2 regions of the Photobacterium sp. 2_MG-2023 genome follow, and region 1 is predicted to be linked to the other one. Evidence: riboswitches for the same ligand, from Rfam matches in the RefSeq annotation. Region 1 holds a riboswitch; the other holds the start of a gene.
What was found. A riboswitch is a leader RNA that binds a small molecule or an ion and turns the genes downstream of it on or off. The one in region 1 is predicted to bind thiamine pyrophosphate.
Positions count from the first base shown of each region.

Region 2: linked by a shared signal. The riboswitch ahead of thiD (bifunctional hydroxymethylpyrimidine kinase/phosphomethylpyrimidine kinase) and the one ahead of thiB (thiamine ABC transporter substrate binding subunit) in region 1 are both predicted to bind thiamine pyrophosphate.

Region 1 is NZ_JAUOQQ010000023.1:31,720-36,135, forward strand. Features, by position in the region: gene leuC (3-isopropylmalate dehydratase large subunit) at 1-70, shown strand, start outside; gene leuD (3-isopropylmalate dehydratase small subunit) at 88-690, shown strand; gene Q4491_RS16700 (DUF547 domain-containing protein) at 860-1,621, shown strand; TPP riboswitch at 1,711-1,813, shown strand; gene thiB (thiamine ABC transporter substrate binding subunit) at 1,942-2,916, shown strand; gene thiP (thiamine/thiamine pyrophosphate ABC transporter permease ThiP) at 2,965-4,416, shown strand, end outside.
Region 2 is NZ_JAUOQQ010000013.1:46,378-50,793, reverse strand. Features, by position in the region: gene Q4491_RS12165 (ABC transporter substrate-binding protein) at 1-276, opposite strand, end outside; gene Q4491_RS12160 (ABC transporter permease) at 304-1,083, opposite strand; gene Q4491_RS12155 (ABC transporter ATP-binding protein) at 1,112-1,903, opposite strand; gene thiD (bifunctional hydroxymethylpyrimidine kinase/phosphomethylpyrimidine kinase) at 1,903-2,784, opposite strand; TPP riboswitch at 2,885-2,982, opposite strand; gene Q4491_RS12145 (VOC family protein) at 3,176-3,526, shown strand; gene Q4491_RS12140 (family 20 glycosylhydrolase) at 3,600-4,416, opposite strand, start outside.

The sequences.
Region 1 (4,416 bases):
CGCCGCTGCCTGTGCCGGCCACTTCGTCGACATCCGCGAGCTGGACAAAGCCACCGTCGCCACCGCCTAATTTAAGAGGGAACAACCATGGCAGGAATCAAACAACACACAGGACTGGTGGTGCCGCTGGATGCCGCGAACGTCGACACTGACGCCATCATTCCAAAGCAGTTTTTGCAGAAAGTAAACCGTACCGGTTTCGGTAAGCACCTGTTTCACGACTGGCGCTTTCTTGATGACGCCGGCGAACAGCCTAATCCTGAGTTCGTTCTGAACCACCCGCGCTATCAGGGTGCCAGTATCCTGCTGGCCCGTGAAAACTTCGGCTGTGGTTCATCACGCGAGCACGCGCCCTGGGCGCTGGCTGACTACGGTATCAACATCATCATTGCGCCGAGCTTTGCCGATATTTTCTATGGCAACGCGATCAACAACCAGATGGTACCTGTGCGCCTGACAGATGCCGAAGTTGATGAGATCTTCCAGTTTGTCGACGCCAACCAGGGCGCCGAAGTGACAGTAGATCTGGTAAGCATGACGGTCAGCGCCAACGGCAAGTCCTACAGCTTCGAGATTGACGAGTTCCGCCGCCACTGCCTGCTGAACGGTCTGGACAACATCGGCCTGACCCTGCAGCACGAAGATAAAATCGCTGAATATGAAAGTAAGATCCCGGCCTTTCTGGCCTGATCTATACTGTCATTGCTGACTGGCTCAGACACCCTGCTCCGGCAGGGTGTTTTGTTAAGCGCCTGCACCGGAAAGAAACACCCTCTTGCTTCGGTCTGTTGAATATCAATCTTTTTACAGAGGTGTTCACATGTATCCGCTACGCCAAACCCTGACCGTCTTGATCCTGATGACATTGCTCAGCCTGTCTTCAGCGGCACTGGCCGCCCCCAAAGCCGATCTCTGGCCTTTGTGGCAAGCCAGCAACCCCAGCAATACCGCAAAAATTGACCACACTCTCTGGCAGGGCCTGCTCAACGACTACCTGCTGGTCGCCCCCAAACAGACCCGCTTTCGTTATGCCGCGGTCAGCCAGCAGGATAAAGCGGCTCTGGCACGCTATCTGAGTGAACTCGCCGCGCTGGATCCGCGCCGCTACAACCGCAATGAACAATTTGCCTACTGGGTAAACCTGTATAACGCTCTGACCGTCAGAGTGATTCTGGACAACTATCCGGTCAGCTCGATCACCAAACTCGGCGGCATATTCAACTTCGGTCCCTGGGATGAAAAACTGATCACTATCCGCGGACAAAAATTGTCGCTCAATGATATTGAACACAGGATCCTGCGCCCTATCTGGCAGGACGAGCGTATTCACTATGTGGTGAACTGTGCCAGCTTGGGCTGCCCGGATCTGCTCCCTGAGGTCATGCAGGCCGATAAGCTGAACGAGCAGCTGGATGAAGCTGCCAAGCGCTTTATCAACAGCGAAAAAGGGGTTGATGTGCGCGGCCAGAGTGTCCGTCTGTCGTCGATTTATGACTGGTATCAGAGTGATTTCGGTACTCTGGCTGAGCTGCAAAAGCATCTGAACACTTACCTCAGTCAGCCAGTGACGCTGGTATCGCCCAGTTACGATTACGACTGGCGGCTCAATGAGATCAAATAGCCTCGCCTGACAATTTAACTTGCAGCTCAGGAATCACAGCCAGCCGCAATTGTGGCTGGCAACCTGTGTCGGCCGCGTTTACAATGAGAGCCGTTCTCATGGGGAGCCTTAGGGCTGAGATCGTACTGCGTACGGGACCCATTGAACCTGAACCAGATCATGCTGGCGGAGGAATTGAGAAAAACTGAGAGACAAGAAAGCACACCTTTATCCCCGGTTCGTGCCTTTCCGGAAACCTTCCCTCTCACTCAACCCCGCGCCTTGAAGAAATCGGAATTCCCTGTCTTACAGGAACTCAGGAGCGCTTTGTGAAACACCTACTGTTAACCTTACCCCTGCTGGCTGCCGCCACGTCTGCCGCCGCCGCTCAACCGACCTTGACGGTTTACACCTACAGCTCTTTTACCGCAGATTGGGGACCGGGTCCGGCCATCGAAACCGAGTTTGAGAAAGAGTGCGGCTGCGATCTGCAGTTTGTCGCCCTGGACGATGGTGTATCCATCCTCAACCGTGTCCGTCTGGAAGGCAAAAGCAGCAAAGCCGACCTGCTGTTAGGGCTGGATAACAACCTGATGACGGAAGCCAAAAAAACCGGGCTGCTGACCACTCACCAGGTGGATACCGCGGCGGTCACTATTCCGGGCGGCTGGCAAGATGACACCTTTGTCCCTTTCGATTACGGTTACTTCGCTTTCATTTATGACAGCAAGAAACTGAATAACCCGCCAGACAGCCTGAAAGCGCTGGTTGAGCGCGACGATCTGACGATGATTTACCAGGATCCCCGCACCTCAACGCCGGGACAGGGTCTGATGCTGTGGGTGAAATCTGTCTATGGTGACCAAGCCGCCACTGCCTGGCAGCAACTGGCGAAAAAAACCGTGACTGTGACCAAAGGCTGGTCAGAGGCTTACAGCATGTTCCTTAACGGCGAAGCCGATCTGGTGCTCTCTTACACCACATCACCGGCCTACCACCTGATTGCCGAACAAGAAGACAAGTACAAAGCCGCCAACTTCAGCGAAGGCCACTATATGCAGGTGGAAGTTGCCGCTAAGCTCAAAAACAGCCGCAACAGTGAGCTGGCCGAGCAGTTTCTTAACTTCATCCTGACGCCGGGCTTCCAGTCACACATTCCAACGGGCAACTGGATGTATCCGGTCACCGGCCAGGAGCTGCCTGAAGGGTTCAGCAGCCTGACCTTGCCTGCCAAATCGCTGGAATTTTCCGCCGATGAAGTCGCGAAAGAGCGTAAAAGCTGGATTCGCGAGTGGCAGACGGCCCTGACCCAGTAATTCAACTGTAGTGCAATAGGACAGCTCTTGTTACTCTCCCGTTCCAGCCTGCCCGGCCTGTTAAGCGCCGGGCTGATACTGCTTGTGGTCGGCGGGGCGCTCAGCGCGCTGCTGAGTCAGGCCACCGAACTGCAACCGCTCAGCTTGTGGCAGGATCCTTACCTGCGTCATGTCACGGCCTTCAGCTTTCAACAGGCCCTGTTATCGACCCTGCTCAGTGTGATTCCGGCGATCCCTGTCGCTTACGCTCTGTCGCGGCGCCGTTTTCCGGGCCGGACTGTATTACTCAGGTTGTTTGCCATGACGGTGGTACTGCCGGTACTGGTGGCGGTGTTTGGTTTGCTGGCTATCTATGGCAACAGCGGTTTGCTGGCACAAGCACTGGCAAGGCTGGACATGACCCTGCCGTTCAGCATCTACGGTCTGAACGGCATTCTGCTCGCTCATGTCTTTCTCAACCTGCCGCTGGCGAGCCGGTTGCTGTTGCAAAGCCTGGAAAGTATTCCGGCCGAACAGCATCAGCTTGCGGCCCACCTGGGCATGAAAGGCTGGCCACTGTTCCGGCTGGTTGCCTGGCCGCGGCTGCATCAGCAACTGCCTCAGATCGCCGGGCTGGTGTTCATGCTGTGCTTTACCAGCTTTGCGGTGATTATGTCGCTGGGCGGCGGCCCGAAAGCCACCACGATAGAGCTGGCGATCTATCAGGCGCTGAGATACGACTTTGATTTAGCCGCTGGTGCCATGCTGGCGTTATGGCAGATGCTGCTGTGTTGCTCGCTGGTGCTGCTCGGCCAGCGCTTTGCCAGACCGCTGTCCACGCTCAGCGGCCGGGTTCGCCAGGGGCATCCGAATTATCTCGACAGTCGCACAGCAAGGGTATGGGACGGATGCTGGATTGGCTTAGTACTGCTGCTGGTACTGCCGCCTATGCTGGCAGTACTGAGCGCCGGGCTCAATGACCAGCTGCCACAGCTGCTGAGCACCCCCGCCCTGTGGCAGGCGATCAGCCATTCATTGCAAATCGCGCTGCTGGCCTGCCTGCTGGCACTGATCAGCGGTATCGCCATACTCTGTGCCAGCCGTTACTGGCGGCTGCAGCGCTACCGCCTCTCTGCCGACGGGCTGGAGCTGATCGGTACCATTATTCTGGTCACACCCGGGCTGGTGATCAGCACAGGTCTGTTTCTGCTGCTGCGCGAATTCACCGACGTCTTTGCCTCGGCCTTCTGGGTGGTAGTGGCCGTCAATGCCCTGATGGCACTGCCTTATGTCATCAAAACCCTGAGCCAGCCGATGTTGCATCTCGCGCAGCAATACAACCCGCTGTGCCAGAGTTTGGGCATGCGCGGCCTGTCGCGCCTGTATCTGGTGGAATGGCGGGCACTGCGCAAACCTATGGCCCAGGCGATGGCGATCAGCTTCGTGTTGTCACTGGGCGATCTGGGTGCCATTGCGCTGTTCGGCAGCCAGGATTTTCAGACCCTGCCCCTGTACCTGTTC
Region 2 (4,416 bases), on a different contig from region 1:
AGCCACATCAATCGTCAGGCTGGTTTGGTAAGATATCGCCAAATCCACTTTTCCTGCTGCGACCAGTTTGGCCGGCATGGAAGGGTCTGCGGGTTCCTGAATCTTAATGTTTAAACCTTGCTCTTCAAACAAACCGTTTTTTTGCGCAATAATGATAGGGCCGTGATTCGGGTTGACAAACCAGTCCAGCATTAAGGTCATTTCTTTTGCCTGAGCCTGGCTGGCAAAACTGGCAATGGCGAGCGCAATTGCACTTCGGGCAGGTAAGTTGGTCATTAATTTTTTCCTTATCTAATGCGAAATTTATTGTGACTGGCCATTCTCTGGCAGCCAGGGGATAGCGCGTTTAAGCAGGTAATCTGTCGCAAAATACAGCGACACAGAGAGCCCGGCTAAAATCAGCAAGGCGGCAAACATTTCATCAATCATCATGCGGGCGTTGGCTTGCAGCATCAGGTAGCCGAGTCCTTCGCTGGCGCCAACCCATTCACCGACAACAGCGCCAATGGGTGCAACCACCACGGCAACCCGTATACCCGATGCCAGGGCAGGCAGAGCCGCCGGCAGCCTGATATGCCACAACATTTGCCATGTTGTGGCATTCATTGTTTTCGCGAGATCTAAGTAGCCCTGAGGTGTGTGTCGCAAGCCGTCGTAACAACAAGTTGTAACCGGAAAGAAAATAATAATGGCCGCCATCACCACTTTGGATGCAATGCCATAGCCCAGCCAGAGCATAAGAATAGGGGCGATAGCAAAAACGGGAATGGCCTGACTGGCGATCAGCAGAGGTAACAGCCAGCGTTTAACCGGATTAAAAAGAAGCATCAATAGCGCGCAGACAAGACCAATGCCAAGCCCGAAAGCTAACCCCAGGATAATTTCGCTGATAGTGACACTGGCATGGCTGAGCAGAACATCATGGCGCTGAATTAATTTGCGAAATACGGCGAGCGGTTCAGGAAGAATAAAGCCGGGAAGCTGAAACAGGCTGACAATACCTTGCCAGAAACCGATCAGAAACACAGAGCTGATTGCCAGACGGCTCAGGGAATGATGAAAAAAGGGGCGGATATTCATCATTGCTACAGCAGGTTTCTCTGCGAGTTCTTTAGACATAGCGCTCACCCAGACCGGAAAGTTGCTCGATAATGGCCTGTTGTTTTACAGCCAACTCTGCATTGATTGCTCTCGGCGGTGTGCCTTCGGGAACGGACAAGCGCGTTAACCGGCCCGGTTTGCCTTGCATTAAAAAGAGGTGATGACCCAGCCTTAGTGCTTCCTGAGGGTCATGGGTAATAAGCAGCACAGTACGCTGAGCCAGCAACTCAGCGGCGAGATCCTGGAGTTTATATCTTGTCACGGCGTCCAGGGCGGAAAACGGCTCATCCATTAGAACCAGTGGCTTGTCCTGAATTAAGGTGCGTACAAGCGCGACGCGTTGTCGCATTCCCCCTGACAGTTGTGATGGACGGGCGTGCAGCTTTTCACCTAACCCGACCTGCTGGAGAAGCTGGATTGCACGCTCCTGCACGGCTTCACTGGCTTTACCTTGTTTAAGCCTGAAACTGAAGCAGACATTATCGAGTACATTTAACCAGGGCAGCAGCAGATCCTGTTGCGCCATATAGGCGACGCGATCACTCATACTCCGGGCATCCGATGTGAAGAGTTCGCCCTGCCATGCCACATCTTGAGGTAACAGATCGGCGAGAAGCCGCAGTAGTGTGGTTTTACCGCAGCCACTCCGCCCAAGAATACAATGCCATTCTCCGGCCTGAAGTGTTAAATCCAGTTGACTGAATAAAGGGGCAGTTTGACCTGAAAAAGACAATGTCAGCTGTTTTACCCTGACACCCAGGCAATGAGGCTGAGTGTCAGGTGAGGGCTTCGCTGTATTCATCATTTATTCCTTGACGGATGAAGTGCGTAGAAGTGATGGACTGGCCCATGTCCCTGACCAATGCTGAGCTGATCGGCATGGCACAGTGCTTGGGTTAGGTACTCTTTACCTTTATGGACGGCTTCAGAGAGGGGGCAGCCTTGTGCGAGGTAGGAGGCGATAGCGGCGGATAAAGTGCACCCTGTTCCATGGGTGTTTCGGGTCGCGATGCGCTTGGCTGAGATAGTGACGGTGTCACTGGTTGTGATCAAATAATCGGTACTGAATGAGTCCTGTTCCCAGTGTCCGCCTTTCAGCAATACAGCATTGCTGCTGATGGTTTTGAGCTGCTCGATAAGCAGTTCTTTATCGGTATGCTGCAGGGCTGATGTGTTGATATGCTGGCCTGTCGATCGGGTGAGTGTGACGGCTTCTGGGAGGTTGGGGGTTATCAGAGTGGCTAAAGGTATCAGTTCATTTTTCAGTGTGCTGATAGCGTCTTCTTCCAGTAAAAGATCCCCGCTGGTGGCCACCATGACAGGATCCAGAACGATAAATTCAGGCTGGTACTGGCGAAGTTTGTTTGCGACTGCCCGAATGATGCCAGCATCGCTCAGCATACCTATTTTGACGGCCCGGATGTCGAGATCACTGAAAACGGCATCCAATTGCTGTTCAACGAACGCTGGACTGACAGGAAAGATGCCGGATACACCCAGTGTATTTTGCGCCGTCAGCGCAGTAATGACGGAACAGGCATAGCCACCTGTTGCTGAAATCGCTTTAATGTCTGCCTGAATGCCCGCTCCGCCACCGCTGTCTGAACCGGCAATGGTCAGTGTAATTGGGGTACGTGCAGGATTATCTGACTGAGAAAGTTTGGTTATTGTGGACGTGTTCATCGGCATCCCTTGCTATCAAAATCTTCGCTTGATTACGCAGGGGTGACGAACAGTCGCCGGATTTCACTTCGCGAGCATCCTGGTCAGGATGAGAAGGTGACAGGCAATTCTGCTAGTTCCCTACGCCAGTATTAACTGGATCAGGTTCAACGGGTCCCACAGTGTGGTCTCAGCCTTACGGCTCCCCGACTAACGTATCTCTAAATCTGATGCGATGTGCTGAAGCTATACATTTAAGCACTTTTTCGCGCTGGTCATTCTAACCTTGTTGTTTCTCAGAAAGCAAAAGAATTACACCAATTTGATGACAAGTGAGTTGACCGATGCAAACTCAGCTAAGATTTCGTTGTAGATTATGTATATTGAAATCAGCTATAAAGGAGCAAAGCCAGTGAAAAAGCACCATCAAATCAATTATGTTGAATTTCCAGCCAGTCATATACCCAAGACAAAGGCATTTTTTGAGCGCGTTTTTGGCTGGTCATTCATGGATTATGGTGATGAATACGCCGCATTTTCAGAACAGGGGCTGGATGGGGGATTTTATGCCGCGCCATTGTCTTCTCAGGTTGAGAAAGGTGCCGCGCTGATTGTTATTTACAGCGATAATTTAGAAGCCACCGAACAGGCTGTGATCGCTGCGGGCGGGGTGATTGTGAAACCTGTTTTTTCTTTTCCGGGCGGCAGGCGTTTTCACTTCACTGAACCAAGCGGTAATGAACTGGCGGTATGGTCAGAATAAGATTAGAGCCAGATCGTCAGCATTAAAATGAAACAGAGCTCCCGAAGGAGCTCTGTGTGTCGGTTGTATGGTCTTAGTTAACCGTTGTTACCCGGCTGGTTCGCTGACCTGAAACGGTTCTCAGCTGGGCACCTGCCGCGACAGCGGGTGGGTTGAGATGGTCGTACGACTGCCAGCTCGTGCCTTGATCTGTAGAGTACTCAATAGTCAGACCCGGGAAAGTCGAATTAGCTTGAAGTACACCATTCTCAATAACACCGCCTGGAACCGGCAGGTTAAACGCGATACCAGCTTGCTCCAGTTTAGGCAGCACTTTCTGGCCCAGCAGGTTGGCGAAATGGTTGTAATCGGCGTTGCGTCCGGTTTCATCCAGTGCAATGCCTGCGTTGTCATTAGCTTCCCATGTCGCAGTGTGCCATGCGCGTTCAGCCAAACCCAGCACGCGAGGGAAGATCATTCCTTCAAACTGGTCTTCGGTACGGACTGTTTCGGCCCAGAGCGATCCCTGAAGGCCCAGAACATTCTCAGGCTTGAGCAGCTTTTTCACACCCGCCGAAGCAACCACTTCTGCTTTGGTGATTGGTGCACCGGCGCGAGTGAAGTCAGCATTGGCGAAGACGTCGTCAGGCATGAAACCAAAGGTTTTACGAGTGTCGGTAAAACGTGGTGCCCAGTAGTAGCCGCGCTCGTTTGGATCGGGCTCATACGGGTGGTCAAAGTACAGGTGTGTTGCATGGTTATAGACGACCTTATAGTCGTTATTGGCCAGATTATATGCGCGATCCGCGACACCCCATTCCCAGATATTCTGCCATGCGTTACCCCAAAGCTGGTTGTTTGCCATTTGTGAGCGAGGGTAAACCTGACCATCGTGCATCAGCCCGTCTTCC